One region of the Exiguobacterium sp. RIT341 genome, then DNA from elsewhere that is predicted to be linked to it. Evidence: riboswitches for the same ligand, from Rfam matches in the RefSeq annotation. Region 1 holds a riboswitch; the other holds the start of a gene.
What was found. Region 1 has a riboswitch for S-adenosylmethionine ahead of msrA (peptide-methionine (S)-S-oxide reductase MsrA). Riboswitches for the same ligand answer to the same signal wherever they lie in the genome.
Positions count from the first base shown of each region.

Region 2: another riboswitch for S-adenosylmethionine. It lies ahead of BW42_RS12845 (LLM class flavin-dependent oxidoreductase); the one in region 1 lies ahead of msrA (peptide-methionine (S)-S-oxide reductase MsrA).

Region 1 covers NZ_JFYW01000009.1:34,391-43,034, forward strand. Annotated here, with positions in the region: gene BW42_RS11145 (SH3 domain-containing C40 family peptidase) at 1-2,255, shown strand, start outside; gene BW42_RS11150 (putative quinol monooxygenase) at 2,311-2,604, opposite strand; gene BW42_RS11155 (M20 family metallopeptidase) at 2,682-3,860, shown strand; SAM riboswitch class I at 3,923-4,026, shown strand; gene msrA (peptide-methionine (S)-S-oxide reductase MsrA) at 4,121-4,651, shown strand; gene BW42_RS11165 (DMT family transporter) at 4,728-5,210, opposite strand; gene BW42_RS11170 (Crp/Fnr family transcriptional regulator) at 5,223-5,891, opposite strand; gene BW42_RS11175 (DMT family transporter) at 5,907-6,335, opposite strand; gene BW42_RS11180 (nitronate monooxygenase family protein) at 6,471-7,409, opposite strand; gene BW42_RS11185 (gamma carbonic anhydrase family protein) at 7,501-8,040, shown strand; gene paaX (phenylacetic acid degradation operon negative regulatory protein PaaX) at 8,087-8,644, opposite strand, start outside.
Region 2 covers NZ_JFYW01000010.1:83,212-91,855, reverse strand. Annotated here, with positions in the region: gene BW42_RS12850 (RimK family alpha-L-glutamate ligase) at 1-936, opposite strand, end outside; gene BW42_RS12845 (LLM class flavin-dependent oxidoreductase) at 933-1,991, opposite strand; SAM riboswitch class I at 2,066-2,168, opposite strand; gene BW42_RS12840 (DUF975 family protein) at 2,279-2,917, opposite strand; gene BW42_RS12835 (DUF817 domain-containing protein) at 3,115-3,900, opposite strand; gene BW42_RS12830 (YitT family protein) at 4,054-4,719, shown strand; gene BW42_RS12825 (MarR family winged helix-turn-helix transcriptional regulator) at 4,874-5,329, shown strand; gene BW42_RS12820 (nitroreductase family protein) at 5,331-5,966, shown strand; gene BW42_RS12815 (nitroreductase family protein) at 6,019-6,648, shown strand; gene BW42_RS12810 (NAD(FAD)-utilizing dehydrogenase) at 6,725-8,041, shown strand; gene BW42_RS12805 (DEAD/DEAH box helicase) at 8,063-8,644, opposite strand, start outside.

The sequences.
Region 1 (8,644 bases):
TAACGCAAACAGCGCCTGTCTTCCAAAAACAAGCAACGTTGACTTCGAAAAGTCCACTCTCATTAGTCGCTTCACCTTTTGACTCCACCGTCGTGACGACACTTCCCGCTTATCAGCGAATCGATACATACGGCACTTTTGACACGTTCACACGCCTGAAATGGAAAGAGCAATACGTCTACGTACCTACGACACAACTCGAGCAACTTCCGAAATTGGTTGGAACACAGTACGTCAAACGAGCAACTTCCCTTTTCGTTGAGCCGAAGACGACAAGTACGAAGACAGCCGTCACTCAAAATCAATCATTCGAGACATTCGGTACGGTGGGTACCTTTACGCGCGTGGCGACTGAAACAGGTTATGCCTTCGTATTGACGACTGATTTAGCAGATGCGCCGGTCGAAAATTATCCGGAAACAGGACTGCGTTATGTTAAACGAGCAACTTCCCTTTTCGTTGAGCCGAAGACGACGAGTACGAAGACAGCCATCGTTCAAAATCAAGTATTCGAAACGTTTGGTACGACGGGTACTTTTACGCGTGTGGCGACTAAAACGGGTTACGCTTTCGTATTGACGACTGATTTAGCTGATGCGCCGGTCGTGAACCATCCGGAAACAGGAGTGCGTTACGTCCAACAGCAGACGACAGTCTATGCTACTGCGACTACGAAAGGGAAAGTCCTTCAATCGATTTCTGTAAATACCTCGCTTCAGACGTACGGAATCGAGGGTTCGTTTACACGAATCAAACGAAACGACGATTACGCCTATGTGTTGACGGCACATCTTGGGACACTAAAGTACTATCCGAAGACCGCACGCCTCTATGTTCAGCGCGCTACACCCATCTATTCGGATGCCAAATCTTCAAGTCCTATCTTAAAGCAACATCAAACGAATACTTTACTGACCGTTTACGGGACGAACGGTGCCTATAGTCGAATCATCTTCCGCGGGATTCATGCTTACGTCAAGACAGCTGATCTCGGTACTGGAAAAGTCTATGCATCAACCGGGACACGATACGCGAAACGCAACCTGTCTGTTTATACGTCGGCTTCGACGAGCAGTAAAACAGTCTATACTGTTAAACGGGCTGATCAATTGACGATTTACGGAACGAGCGGTAGTTACACACGCTTGAAAAAAGGATCGATCTACGGTTACGTCAAGACGACGGATCTCGTGACAAAAAAGCCGGATCTGTATGATGTCTCTGGTCAACGTTACGTGACCGAAGACGACGTCGTCATCAGGTCGCAGGCAAAACTGTCGGGTAAAAAAATCGGTACATTAAAAAAAGGGGCCTCGATCTCGATCTACGGAAAAAGCGGTTATTATACACGTGTCAAATACAAAAATACCTTTGGTTTCGTCGATTCGAGTCGTATCGGACTGAACAAACCGATGGCAAAAGCAAAAAAAGGGACGACGTTTTATGTTCATCTAGATCAAACTCCCCTCTTCTCTGCCGACGTCGCTTACAGTCGTCCGGCCGCTTATTTGAAGAAAGGGACGAAATTAGTCGGTTTGAAATCGATTGATGATGACTTTTGGCAAGTCCGCTTAGTCAGTGGTCAAACCGGTTATGTCCTCAACCCTTATATCAGCACAAGTAAACCCGATATGAGCCTGGCACAAAAAGCGATCGACCGGGCGAAAATCTATACCGTCAAACAGACGACATCCTTTTTCGCAAGTCCGACGAGCCCAAAAGGCAGTGGACTTGTTGAACAAGGCAAACGCGTCTATCCGCGTCACCGGGTCGGAAACTTCTATGTCATCCAGTCAGGTTGGACACCTGTCTATCTTCCTGTATCCGCTGTGACGATCACGTCGGATAAACGGGTCGTCAAAAAGAACAATACGCGTGGTGAAAAGCTGATCCAAGCAGCCGTCCAGCATATCGGCACACCCTACACATGGGGTTCGCAAGATGCCGTGAACGGTGGTTTTGACTGTTCCGGTTTGATTCACTATGCGACGAACAAGGCTGGAAAATACGGTGGTCGGACGAACGTTCGTGGCTACTGGTACGGTGCGTTCTTCACGAATCGCCGGACGAGCATCTCAAGTGGTAAACGCTCAGATATCGTCTTCTTCCAGAACACCTATACAGACGGTCCATCGCATATTGGAATCATGCTTGATAACGAACACTTCATCCATGCGGGTGGTTCACAGCTGCAAATCAATTCAATCTATGAACCGCGTTGGCAGGAGCATTTCCTCGGCTTTAAATCGATGTAATAAAAAAGACGAATCCGTCGGTTTCGACGGGTTCGTCTCTTCTTATCGCAACACGTCAGAAAGTCATCTCGACGTATTTCGCCACTTGTCGGTCCATCAAGTATAATTCGATCTGTTCACGGTAGGCTTTATAGTGGTCGGATGCGATATGCGCTTCAAGCGCTTCTTCGTCCCGATACACTTCATACAACATGAATTGATGCTCATCCTCGATCGATTGGTGCAAGGAATAACGTAAGCATCCTTCTTCTTTTTGTGAAGCATGATAAACCGTTTGTAAAATCGGGAAGACTTGATCCGCAAGTCCAGCTTTGATTGTAAGTACAGCATTGACGACGATTTCTCCCATGTTACATTATCCCCTTTCGTGATTACCTGTATCTGTACCCATTTTCGCGAAAAGACACACGTTAAAGGAGCTTGAACATGCAAACTCAACTTTTTGAAGCACTCGAACAATTCGAACCGACAATGATCGCGTTACGTCGCGATTTTCATCGACACCCGGAACTCTCTTTCCAGGAAGTCCGCACACCAGAACGGATTGCCGCCTTTTACGCAGAACAGGGCATTCCTCATCAAACAGCCGTCGGAGGTCGTGGTGTCGTCGCGACGATCGAAGGCAAACAGCCTGGTCCGACGATTGCGGTCCGTGCCGATTTTGATGCTTTACCACTTCAAGAAGAGACGACGCTTGCCTTCCGGTCGATCCATCCCGGTGTCATGCATGCATGTGGACACGATGGTCATACGGCGATCGTGATGGCCCTTGCTGCTACACTCTATCCGTTACGCGATCAATTGCAAGGAACGATTCGGATCATCCACCAGCATGGAGAAGAGGTCTTTCCCGGTGGAGCAATCCAAATGATCGAAGCCGGCGTCCTCGAAGGGGTCGATGCAATTTTCGCGACACATCTCGAAAATGATTTACCGGTTGGCACGATCGGATTCCGGGAAGGACATACATTGTGTGCGATCGACGAATTCGAAATCATCGTCCATGGTCAAGGTGGGCATGCCCAGGCACCGCATAAAACAAAAGATGCTCTCGTCGCTGGAGCGCAACTCGTCTGCAACTTACAACATCTCGTTAGTCGACGGGTTGATCCGTTTGAGCCGGCTGTTCTCGCAATCGGTTCTTTCCATGCAGGAACAGCACCAAATATCGTTACGGGTGAGGCACGCATTGTCGGGGAAATCCGAACGTTCAATGAGACACTTCGGCATCAGCTCCGGCAAGAAGTCGATCTTGTCGCTAAGACGACGTGTGCCGGCATCGGTGCTTCGTATTCGATTGACTTCACGACTGGTTACCCGGCGCTCTGGAATCACCCGGATGAGACAAAACTCGTTCAGGAAGCTGCTGCTTTCTTACCGGAAGCATCCGTCCGGGCACTCACACCAATGATGGCGGCGGACGACTTCGCACATTACTTAACACACGTCCCGGGTAGTTATTTCTTTACCGGCTCTGGCTATACGGACGGTCGCGTCAACTATCCGCAGCACCATCCACAGTACGAGATCAATGAACAAGCGTTGTTGATCGGTGCGAAGACACTTGGAGCAACCGTTTTACGTGCCTTAAATTCTAAGGATTGACTTTATTTCTTTGTGAATGGTATCATCACAACAATGATAACGAATGACATCAACTTCATATACCCTTATCAAGAGTGGACCGAGAGATCTGGATCGATGACGTCCCAGCAACCTGCGCATAGCAAGGTGCTACGACCAGCAAAGCGAAAGCTTTGGTTGATAAAAAGCGGCGACTCCTTTTGCAACCAAGCGAAGGAGTCGTTTTCGTTTTCTCGCTGTCAGACATACAATGGGGATTTCCCACGGAGAGGAAGAGACAGATGGAAAAAGCAACATTTGCAGGTGGATGTTTTTGGTGCATGGTGACACCATTTGAAGAATTACCAGGAATCGAGGGAATCGTATCAGGTTACATGGGCGGACACGTCGATAACCCGACATACGAGCAAGTCAAAACAGGAACGACGGGACACCTCGAGGTCGTCCAAATCACGTTTGATCCGAGCCTGTTCCCGTACGAGCGTTTACTTGAACTCTACTGGCCCCAAACGGATCCGACGGATGCAGAAGGTCAATTCCAAGATCGCGGTACGCAGTACGCGCCAGCAATCTTCTATCATACGGATGCGCAGCATGAAGCTGCGATTACTTCTCGTGACGCTCTTGCTGCAAGCAACCGTTTCAAACAGCCAATCGTGACGCGGATCAATGCTGCTTCTGAATTTTATCCAGCGGAAGAGTACCACCAAGACTTCCATAAGAAAAATCCAGAACACTACAAAAAAGATCGTGCTGCTTCTGGTCGTGATGCCTTCATCGAACAGGAATGGAAAGATACGACGACGGTCTGATTCAAAAAAATGTATATAAAAACAGGTCAGTAAACGTTGGTTTGCTGACCTGTTTCATTGTTATGGAAAAAGTAAGTCATGAAACACGTTCTACTTGATCCTTTGCCTGTTGTTCCGGTGCCACGACTTGATACCGTTTCAAGACGAAGATGCCACACACCATGACAGCGAGACCGATGAGCTGACCAAACGATAAGTCGATTTGCGGCAAACCGAACCAACCGAACGTATCAACAGCGAGGGCAAAGCTCAACTGCGAAATCAACACGACAGAAATCGCGACGGACGGACCAAGCAATTGAATCCCGCGCATGACACAAAAGACGACACCGACACCTACGAGTCCACCGAACCAGTAGAGTGGTGACACATTTTGAATCTGTCCGATCGTTCCACCATGAAACAGGACATACGTGATGCTTGCTCCGATGAAGCCGACGAAGAAAACCAGCGTTGTCGTCGCCCATGCGCCGAATGCATCACTCATCCGAGCATTCAATACCGTCTGCAAACTGATTAGCATCCCTGCCAATACGGCACACACGATGCCTATTACCATGTTCGTTCCTCCTTACTCATAGCTGTTGCCGTTCGCCTTCTCGCGAATCCGCTCCAGATCGACAATGATGATTTTCCCGCGTCGTCGAACGAGAATCTCTTCTTCACATAATTTCGTGATGATCCGGTTGAGATGGCGATAACTCGTTCCAAGCCAGTCAGCAACGTCATGCAGGTTCGACGTCCGCATCTCCTGATAAAATAAACTGTCACTGGCTTCAGAAGCAATCGACAACAAATACCCTGCAAATCGCTCTTCAACTGTATACAATACATGGTGCGACGCTGATTTCGAGTCGGCATACCACTTCGCTGTGATCGTGCGTAATAAGAATTGCAGAAAGACGTTCGTTGTATTGTGCTCGCGTAAAATCGCATACGGTACGCTCAACACCTCGACATCGGTCACCGCCTCAACTGTATTCAACACTTCTCGTTCATTGATGAACTCGGCGTCACCAATCACTGTCAGTGGTGTTTTGAATCGTAAAATCCGTTGTTTCCCTTCTGACGAAGCAGCAGAAATCTTGACCTTGCCTGCGACGATGAAGTACATCCGGTCGATTGTCGCACCGGTCGTACAGAGGAGTTCTCCTTTTCGGAAGGTTTCTTCACGCAACCAAGCGCGCGTCTCTTCCGTTAAAATCGTATCCAGTCCATATTGTTGGATGACGGTTTCCATGTTCATTCCCTCCCTTTAGGCAAGTGAGAAAATCGCAACTCCTGCAAGCATGAGACCCACACCAACCCACTGACCACGATTTCCTTGTTTTTTTAAGACACCGAACCATCCTTTTAAATCAATCAGAAAGGCACATAAAATCTGCGCGACGAGTAACAAACACATCGCCCATGTCATCCCGAGTTTTTGGATCGCTGTGAGTTCCGTTACGACGACTAGCACGCCAATCAAACCACCGCTCGCATAAATCCACGGTAACTGACGGAATCCGCCGATTTTCCGATCTCGTACGAAGCTATAAATGACTAAACAACCCATCAGACCAACAAAGTGGACGATCAATACGGATAACCACGGTCCGACGCCTGTCGCAAGGCGCGCATTGAATATACCTTGCAGGGCGATGAACAGACCGCTCATCAAAGCAAACACGACTCCTTGCACGTCATCTCCTCCTTTAATCTCTACACTAGAGTAGACCTTATTCGTGCCTCACTTGAAAAGGACAAATGTCCCATTTTCAAAAAACATGAAAAAACCCGCTTTCCACAAGCGGGTTTACGGGTCATCATTGTATGTTCATGTCGCAAAACGAGCAGTCGTCCGCTTCAGCTGTTCCTCTGCTTCCTCCATCATGCGCGTAAACAACTCAGCAACCGTTGGCACATCACGAATCAAACCGGCAACCAGTCCAGCGTTGACATATCCTTTCTCTTCATCGCCTTCAAGAGCGCCTGTAATATGATACGACTCATTCGTCTGATCGAGAAAAGCAGCAGGTGTCTCGGCTGTGAGGTGTTCGACGTAAGGACCATCAAGGACACGTCGTACGAATCCGACGGAACGTCCGATGATGCGTGTATCGGTATCTGTCGCATCCGTTAAGCGCGATTTATAAACTGGGTGGACCTTCGCATCTTCCGTCGCGATCAACCGTGTTCCGAGCTGGACGCCGGCAGCACCAAGCAACAGGACAGCTGCTAGCCCACGCCCATCGCCAACCCCACCCGCTGCAAGAACTGGAATCTTGACCCGGTCGACAAGCTGCGGAATCAAAGTGAGGGTCGTCAGTTCAAGCGGGGAATTGATACCTGCCGCTTCAACCCCTTCTGCTACGAGTACATCAGCGCCTGCCTGTTCTGCCTTTACTGCCTGTTTGACCGAGGCGACGACCGCAATCGTTTTGATGCCAGCGGCTTGTAGTCGCTCTATGTATGGTGCCGGATTTCCTGCCGACAAAGAGACGACCGGAATCTTTTCTGCAATCGCGAGATCGATCAGTGCTTCCGTATAAGGAGATACACGAATCGCGATGTTCAAGGCAAATGGTTGCTCCGTCAGGGTTCGTGTCTCCTGAATCCGAGACGCTACTTCATCGACCGACAACGTACCGCACCCAAGCGTTCCGAGTCCTCCGGCATTCGACACCGCTGCCGTGAGTGCTGCATGACTAATGTTACCCATCCCTCCTTGGATCAATGGATAACGAATGTTGAATAGCTCACAAATCGGAAACATATCTTTCCTCCGTTCTCGACTCCCACCGCATGATATACTGACAGGGAATGAATAGTAGTTCATCTTATCCTAGAAATGAGGTCGTTCTGTTATGAAGATTCCGTATCAATCGATTCATCCGAACGTAGCATCCGATGTATTCATCGCTCCTGGCGCTTATCTGATTGGAGACGTCACGATCGGTTCCGAGTCTACCATCTGGTTCAACGCTGTCTTACGCGGTGACGAAGGACCGATTGCAATCGGCAAACGCTGCAGTATCCAAGACAACGCAACGATTCATCTGTACGAAGGCGCACCTGTCGTCATCGAGGATGAAGTGACGGTCGGACATAACGCGATTTTACACGGCTGTAAAATCGGACGTCGTTCGATCGTCGGAATGGGCGCGACCGTTCTTGATCACGCAGATGTTGGTGAAGAATGCATCATCGGGGCGAACACGTTGATTCCATCAGGAAAAGTCTTCCCACCCCGTTCGCTGATCATCGGCTCACCGGGTAAAGTCGTGCGTGAACTGACGGAAGCGGACCTCGCGATGATTCAGGAGTCGATTGATTCCTATGTCGATAAAGGTTACGCTTTCCGAAACATTCTCGCAGGATCAACCGAACAAAACACATCTGAATGACACGAATGCGGGGCGGATCGCGTGATCCGTCCCGCTTTTTTATATATCATCGTTCCGCAAACAGCGGGTGTTCTGTTGCATCATACGAAGCGCTACGTTGTGACACATCGTGTGTCTCTTCAAAGATTGATTCAAAGAACCGGCTCGCTGGTTGCGCAAGCAGACGGTAATATTGCTCGAACAACAGTGCCGCATGGTGTCCGCTCCAAGCATCCGGTAATAGTTCTTGCGGGAGTCCCGGATCCGTGAAGAGGAATTTTCGGTACTCATGTACGAGCATCGTCCGTTCGACGAAACACTGCTCATCCGTCATTTCTCCTAATTGGAGCTGACTCTGATGGACGATGTATTGCCGGCTATAATCCGTGATGAACGTTTCGTAACGTTCCTGCAATTCCTCTAGTGGAAAAGCGCGCTCAACAAGGGATTGGTCTTGCTTTGGACCGTGGTATTCACCGACGAAGAAATCGACATACTCTTCGATTTCGTACGCTTTAATCAATCGTTCCGCCTCTTTTTCAAGCGGATTCGGCGAAATCCAGACCCCGTTTGATAAGTTGCCAAACCCACTCCACGTCAGTTCTTTACGGAGCTCATCGCGAAT
Region 2 (8,644 bases), on a different contig from region 1:
GCTTGTTTCAAGAGCAGCTCCGAGGAACTTCGCCAGTTCAAGCATGCCGTAGCGTCCTGCAGCAGCTTCGGCATCGGAATTATAGTTCGTATTCGTATTGACATCATACGTATAGATCGTACCTGACGCATCCTTAATGAACTCGATACCTGCGACCGCGATCTGGTTCGCTTGGAGGAACGCTTCGTACTTTTCAATGATTGGATCATCGAAGCCTTCAACGATTTGGAACTTCATCGGTGTTTGCGGCGCTTCTTCACCAACTGGGCAAAACAAGTCATCAATCACACACGCATCAGCTGGGCAAAGTTCGAATCCTTCCGACGTATCGACTCGGACCGCATAGACGAATTTTCCACCCACGAACTCACACCGCGTGATGTACGGTTCTGGTGCTTGGATGTACTCTTGAATCAACGTGATGCCATCGACTGGTTCGTCGAATGTCGAACCATCGAGATAAGCTTCAAGTGCTTCAATCGAATGGAATAACTGGACGCCGAGACCTTTCCCGGCACGGTTATGTTTCGTGATGAATGACGAAACACCGATTTCTTTTGCTGCTTGTACGATTTGATCACGTCCGACAGCAGCTGTTGTCTTTGGTACACGAATCCCAGCCTTACGCAATGCCGTGTATTGATTGACTTTGCTGACTTCAAGACGGAGCGCACGCGTTCCGTTAAAGACAGTCCGGTCATGCTCTTCTAACCAAGCGAGGACCCCTTCCGTCAACTCTGGCGCATAACGATGCCCCCGCGTATGCGAAGACGCACTCATACGACTGTAAAAGACACCTTCTGGCGGCAGTTCATCTAACGGTACGATTCCTTCATTCAAGTGCCACTGCTCGTACGGCAACTTGAGTTCTTCGAGACGTTTGATGAGATGATCCGTCCATTCTTGGTTTTCGTGGAGAATATGAATTTTTGTCATGATTGTTGACCTACCTTTCGTTTCGCTTCGACCAGTGGCATTACGTCACGGGCAAAGCGTTCCATTTCTTCGAGTTGTGGTGAGAATTGTAACAAGAGCAACGTGACACCAACGGCTTCGAACGCTAGAATCCGTTCGGCAATCTGTTCTGGTGTTCCGATCAAGTTCGGTCGCAGACCACGGTTCGAGACGGAATAATCATTTCGCTCGACCTGTTGTTCGAGTTGCGATTTACTGATGAAATCTTGATAACCGGCATAACCGGCGCTGTCTTCCTTGACGTCCGTGATGCGTTGCCACTCAAGAAGCGCTTCTTCTTCCGTATCCCGGCAAATGATGTAGGCAGCAAGACCGAAGCTCTCAAGCGGTGCGTGTCCCGTCGCTTCCCGGCGTATTTTCATGTCATTGATTTTATGAGCTACTTCTTCAACAGTGCCTCCATGCATGACGTAGGCATCACAATGTTCGACGATCGTCCGTTTTCCGGCTTCACTCTCTCCACCAGCGTAGAGCTTAATTCCCGGACGCTGGACGGGTTTCGGATGGAGTTCTGCCTGTTCGATCGTGTAGTGATTGCCGGAGAAGCTGTACGGTGACGCATCTGCCCATAGTCCTTTCATGACCGTGACGAACTCTTCCGTTCGGGCATAGCGTTCATCGTGTGCAGTAAAAATACCGTTGTATTGTTTTGCTTCTTCTGCCCACCAGGCCGAGACGACATTGAGCGTAAATCGTCCTCCACTCAACTGATCGATGTTTGCCGCCATCTTCGCCGTCGTCGCCGGATTATGGAACCCGGGACGAACCGCTGTCATGATTTCAAGACGTTCTGTTGTTGCAGCAATCGCCGCTGCCGTTGTCCATGCCTCAAGACTCGGTTCCTTGATGCCTTTGATATCGTTCAAGTTCAATTCCGCAATTAACGTCGTCGAGAAGCCGATGCGTTCAGCTGTTTGTGCGACTTGTTTCGCATAATCGAATGTCGCTGGCATCTGTTCATCCTCGACGTTACGTAACCATCCCCCAAAAATCGGTAACCAAAAACCATACTCCACTCCATCGTCCCCCTTATCATAAAAAAACGCTCTTTTCGAAGTTCGAAAAGAGCGACGGTATCTTGTCCTGTCCGCTCTTATCTTCAGAAGGTATTCCTTCCTGGAAGTAGCACCTTCCGCCATAGCGGGGTTGCTGAAGTGTCTTCGGGCCAGTCCCTCGACTTCTCTAGATAAGATGTGTTGCATTCATCGTACAGAATTCATTGAACTAAAGCAACCATTAAACCGTCTTTTCCTATCGGATTTACCCCTAAAGAAAAATCCCGACGTGATGTCGGGATTCGGAATTAGTATGGTGCGACGAAATCTGATGTCTGCTCTGGCGCCTGCTCCCCACGAATACGATCGTAGAATTTGGCAAGCGTGACACTGAAGTATGGTCCGACCCATAGGACAGCAAGACCAAGCGTAACGATGACAAGCAACGCCCAACCAATGAATGATAGGAAGAGTAAAAATGCTTCCATTTTATGACCATCCATGAGTTGACGTGAACGCGTGATTGCCTCGAGAATACCGATTGACGGCTCATCCCGAAGGATGTAGTACGTCAACAAGTAAGAGAATGACTTGATGATACCAGGGATGATTAAGAGTAACGTCCAGAGCGCGATAAAGATGAATTGAACAATGGCCAGCCCCACCACTTTCAGGAACATACCATATGGCTCAAACAAATCCGTCACTTTCGTTTCTTCGCCACGAGCAATCGACATGGCAATCCATGTCCAACCGACTCCTACTGGAATCAATAAAATCGACACCAATGATACAACGAGATCTATACTACTAGACGGCTCATCGATATCCGATCCAAATAAATTAGGAACACCCTGAATAATACTAAACAGCAGAAAAGCTAGGACTGCAAATCCCCAACGACCGCTGAGCGACTCCTTCGCTGCTTTCTTTAATTGAGATGACATGAGTAAGGTCCTCCTTGAAAAATAAGTTCTCACCTTACTCTACGGCTTAAAACTTCTAATGTTTCACTCTTTTTTCAATAATTTCCCGTCTCGTTGCTGGTTGAGCCAAGCACGCTCAAGTTGTTTGTCGTCCACATGTTAGAACGAGCGTTGAACATCGAAGCGCTTCATCGCAAACGAAATGTCATGTTTTTCGTCTATGTATGCTGATATATCTCCACAGCCGGATCCCGTTGCTTGTATTTCGCGACGATGACGATCAGGACCGTGATGATCACAAGCAGGAACCAAGAAGACAATTTTCCGAGATCAACGACTTCCCATCCTCTTTCCTGATGCGGATAGACCCACCCTTTAAAGAACGTCACGATATTCTCAGCGATCCAAATAAAGAACGCGATCAGTAAAAAAGACAGGACGAGCGGCATCCGGTAGATCGTCTGCTCGATCGTAAAATGAACCCATGACTTATAGAAGACAAGGACGACGAGGACCATCAATAGCCAGCGTGCATCGAAGATCCAGTGGTGGGTGAAGAAGTTGAGATAGACGAGACTGCCTACGCTGATCGCAAGCCAAGGTGGTGGGAATGCTGTGAAGCGTAAATGAAATCTTCGGAACGCTTGACAGACATAACTTGCGACACTTGCATACATGAATCCTGCATACAAGGGAACACCAGCCACTTTCGTTAGAGCCTGTTCCGGATAACTCCAAGACCCAACGTTCACTTTGAACAGTTCAAGTGCTAGACCAATCACGTGAAAGAGTAAGATCAGTTTGAACTCTTCCAGCGTTTCATAACGCGTGACAAGTAAGACGATTTGGACGAGAAGACACCATAGCAACAGGAGATCGTATCGAGCGATCGGTTCAGCAGGAAGATAACGTGAAAGAGCAAGCGCTGCGAAAATCATGACGGGAAAGACGCAACAGACGGCTTCTATGTATGTAAAACGAATCAGGTGTCGGATCGCTTTCATCCTGTCATCTCCTTTTTTCTTCAGTATACGTTTCTCTTTCGACCTTCCCCTCCTTCTTAAGATGGAAAAAACGGAAAATTTCGTCTTTCTTCTTCTACTTTCCTCATGATACAGTTAACGAATCAATTATTTTTAAGAAATGAGGTGTTAGACATGACGCGTCATCGTGCTTCCTGGTTATTACGCGCTACGTTAAAGTGGGGACTCTTCCTACTCGGTTTATTTTTACTCGCTCTCGGCTCATCGATGATGATCACTGCTGAACTCGGTGTCTCGACGTGGGATGTATTGCATCTCGGTCTCCAAAAGAAAACACCACTGTCCGTCGGAACGATTATTTTGCTCGTTGGTCTATTACTCGTGTTCGTTAAGTACACATTAGACCGCGTCACACCACAAATTGGAACACTCGTCAACGCGATTTTCGTCGGTGTCTTCATGAATCTTGTCCTTAATTCTCATCTCTTACCCTCTTTTGAGTCGATTTGGTTGAATACGATCTGGTTGATTTTCGGCATCTTCATCATCGGCATGGGGGCAGGTCTTTATGTTGCTGTCGGATATGGAGCCGGTCCACGCGATGGGTTGACGCTGACACTTGCAGAGCGATTTGGAACGTCGATTCGTCTGATGCGGACGATCATGGAGGTCACGGCATGCGGCATTGGCTGGTTGCTCGGTGGTCCTGTTTTCTTCGGTACAATCCTCTCGATTTTCTTAATCGGACCATTCCTACAATTTTGGTTGTTCTATTTCCGTCGGATCATTGCAGCGATCGATGCAAAAGGAATTCCAGCGTCTAAACGCCAAATTAGCTAAGTCGCCTGACTCGATATCATTCCGCGTGAATGATATCTCTTTTTATGTTAAAAGCAAATAAGTTGCGTCATCAAATTAAACACGTTATATTCGTTTACATATCAATCTTTGATACGTCAAAGGTTTCTTCGAACGAAGGGAAGGATGTGATGGATTGAGTATCTCCTGCACTGAAAAAGGACGGTTGATCTATGCACTCGTTTCTGTCAATAAGACGATTGCTCAAAAATTTGATCTCTGTACGGATGGTTTTAGTCAGACTCGAATGGATCTACTCGCTCAACTACAAGTCGATCAAACGATTAGCCAAAAAGAGTTACAAAAACGCGTTAATGTGGATCATGCGGCAGTGACCCGTCATCTCAAGCACCTGGAATCGACCGGGATGATTGCTCGCGAGCGTTCAGCTGCTGACAATCGGGTGATTCTTGTTTCTTTAACGGAACAAGGGGCGACGCGCATCGCTCAATTACGCGAACAAAAAGATGAGTTTCTCGAGGATCTACTCGAAGGATTCTCTGCTGAAGAACAACGGACGTTAGCTGAGATGATTCAGCGCATCGAAGCAAACGCTGACGCATTACCTAAACTAAAAGAGGAGTCGATTTAATATGGCAACGCAAACTCAAACAGACTTCATGGAAATCGTTAAAGGACGTCGCTCGATTCGTAACTACGACACGAACGTAAAAATTTCAAAAGAAGAAATGACACAAATCCTTGAAGAAGCAACACTTGCACCTTCTTCCGTCAACATGCAACCATGGCGTTTCCTCGTCATCGATAGCGAAGAAGGAAAAGCAACACTTGCACCACTCGCGAAATTCAACCAAGTCCAAGTCGAGACATCTTCTGCTGTCATCGCTGTCTTCGGTGACATGAACGCAGTCGATCAACTCGAAAACATCTACGACACAGCTGTTGCGAAAGGGCTCATGCCACAAGAAGTACGCGATCGCCAAGTACCTGCAATCCAAGGCATGTACAGCAGTATCTCAGCAAACGATTTGAAAGATAGCATCTTGATCGACTCAGGTCTCGTTTCGATGCAATTGATGCTCGTCGCTCGTGCGCACGGATATGATACGAACCCAATCGGCGGTTACGAAAAAGATCAAATCGCAGAAGCATTCGGTCTTGAAAAAGAGCGTTACCTCCCAGTCATGTTGCTTTCAATCGGTAAAGCAGTAGATGCAGGATACCCATCGGTTCGCCTACCGATCAACGACATCGCAGACTGGAAATAAGTTTTTCACACCACAAAAAAGAAAAAACATACACAAGGGAGATTGAATAATTATGACTACTCAAACAACAACGGACTTCATGGAAATCGTTAAAGGACGTCGCTCGATTCGTAACTACGACACGAACGTAAAAATTTCAAAAGAAGAAATGACACAAATCCTTGAAGAAGCAACACTTGCACCTTCTTCTGTCAATATGCAACCATGGCGTTTCCTCGTTATCGATAGCGAAGAAGGAAAAGCAACACTTGCACCACTCGCGAAATTCAACCAAGTCCAAGTCGAGACATCTTCTGCTGTCATCGCTGTCTTCGGTGACATGAACGCGGTCGATATCAACTCGAGACAATCTACGATATGGCTGTTGAAAAAGGTCTCATGCCACAAGAAGTACGCGATCGCCAAGTACCAGCCATCAAAGGTTTCTACCGTCCAGAAGACGTTGAAACATAGCATCTTGATCGACTCAGGTCTCGTTTCGATGCAATTGATGCTCGTCGCTCGTGCGCACGGTTACGACACAAACCCAATCGGCGGTTACGAAAAAGATCAAATCGCGGAAGCATTCGGTCTTGAAAAAGAGCGTTACCTCCCAGTCATGTTGCTTTCAATCGGTAAAGCAGTAGATGCAGGATACCCATCGGTTCGTCTACCAATCGCTGACATCGCAGAATGGAAATAAGCGATCTCACTCAGTCCGGATTCCTTTTATAGGAATCCGGCTTTTTTGTATACTCAGAGAAAAGGAGGCGTCTGTAATGTATGATGTGACGATTATCGGAGCCGGTGTAGCGGGAATCTTCCTTGCTCATCAGCTCGTTGAAGATGGGCAATGCGTCTTACTGCTCGATGCAGGAAAACCAATCCGCAAGCGAACAGTAGAAGATGCGTATCTTGGATTTGCAGGGCTTGGAAAATCAGAAGGAAAATTCAATTATGCGATGGGATTCGGCGGAGAACTCGTCTCAAAAATCGGTGAAGAGACGACACGACGACTGTTCCAAGAAGTCGATAATCTTTTATGTACATACGGTGCCGATATGATCGAGACCTACTCGACGCATTCACCTGCTGTCGCAATTCGCGCCCGTCGTGCTGGTCTCCATACGGTCGAGACGACCGTCCGTCAATTAGGCACAGCACGGACAGTTGGCGTCTTCACGGCGTTTGAGGATGCTTTATTGCCACGACTCGATGCTCGTTTCGAAACGACGATCGAACAGATCACGAAGTCGGAGGCGTTTACGATTAAAACAGCGGACGAAACCTTCGTAAGTCGACGGATCGTGTTCGCGACAGGTCGTTCCGGTGCAGACTTTACGTTGCAACAGTTAGCGACGCTTGGTGTCATCCCACAGCGGACCCGACTTGATCTCGGAGTGCGGGTCGAGACGGATGAGGCACTATTTCGAACATTACTACAGGAGACGTTCGAGACAAAGCTCGGTTACGACTCACCTTATGGTAAAGCCGTCACCTATTGCATGAATCCATGCGGACGGATCATCCGCAAATATCAAGAAGGACTCGTCATGCCGGACGGTCAAAACGTCCATGAGACGGCAGATGGATCAACGAATTTGAACTTTACACTGTTTCTCCCGCGTTATTTTTCGACGTTAGCACAAGCCAATGCATACGCCACACGCGTTATCGGAGGAATCAATCAAGGACAGGATCGCATCGTTGTCCAGCGCCTCAGTGACTTTCGAAAATCGCGAGCGACAACAACGGATCAATTGCTTCATAACGGAATCATCCCTTCGCTAGCTGCTTCCCCTGGAGATTTACACGCGGAAGTACCTGTGGAAGACCTCCTCGTCTTAGAAGGTTTTTTAAAACGCCTCGAGCGACTCCTTGAGACGGAACTTCCAGCAGATACGTTACTTTATGGACTAGATGGTAAGTTTTACGCACCGATGCTTGAGACGTCAGAAACATTTGAGACGACATGCTCCGGTGTCTATGCGATCGGTGATTGCTCTGGTGCAACGCACTCTCTTGCCCAAGCAGCCGCTAGCGGACTTCATCTCGGACATGCTTTGACGCAAACAAGCCGGTCCCTCTTCGCCTAAGCGGAGATGGACCGGCTTGTTTTACTTCTTGAATGCTTCATACACCTTCAATTGTTTCCCTTTGACTTTCGTCGTCTTCATCGCTCGTAAGACAAGCGGACCTTTGCCGTTCAGGATATCGACATACGTCAACGTATCCTGAATCGAGATAATCCCGATATCGTCTGCTGTGACGCCTTCAATCTTCGCGATCGTTCCAACGAAGTCGACGGCACGAAGTTTCTTTTTCTTTCCGCCGTTAAAGAACAACTTCATGATGTCGGCATCGAGCTGTTCCGTTTTCGACGAACGCGTATCTGCCGTCGCCATTTTCTCTTCGAACGCATCCGCTGTCCGCATCAAGTCCTTTTCCGTCGGTGCTTGGCGGCGTGTCAGCTTCCCGTGATATTGCTCGATTTCCTTCAGGCGACGTTCGTCTGCTGGTGTGACGAGACTAATTGCTTGTCCAGTTGCTCCTGCACGACCCGTCCGACCGGTCCGGTGAACGTAGCTTTCTCGTTCGACAGGGAGATCATACTGGATGACATGCGTGATGTTCTCGATATCGATACCGCGTGCTGCGACGTCTGTTGCAACGAGAATCCGGAATTTACCGGCACGGAA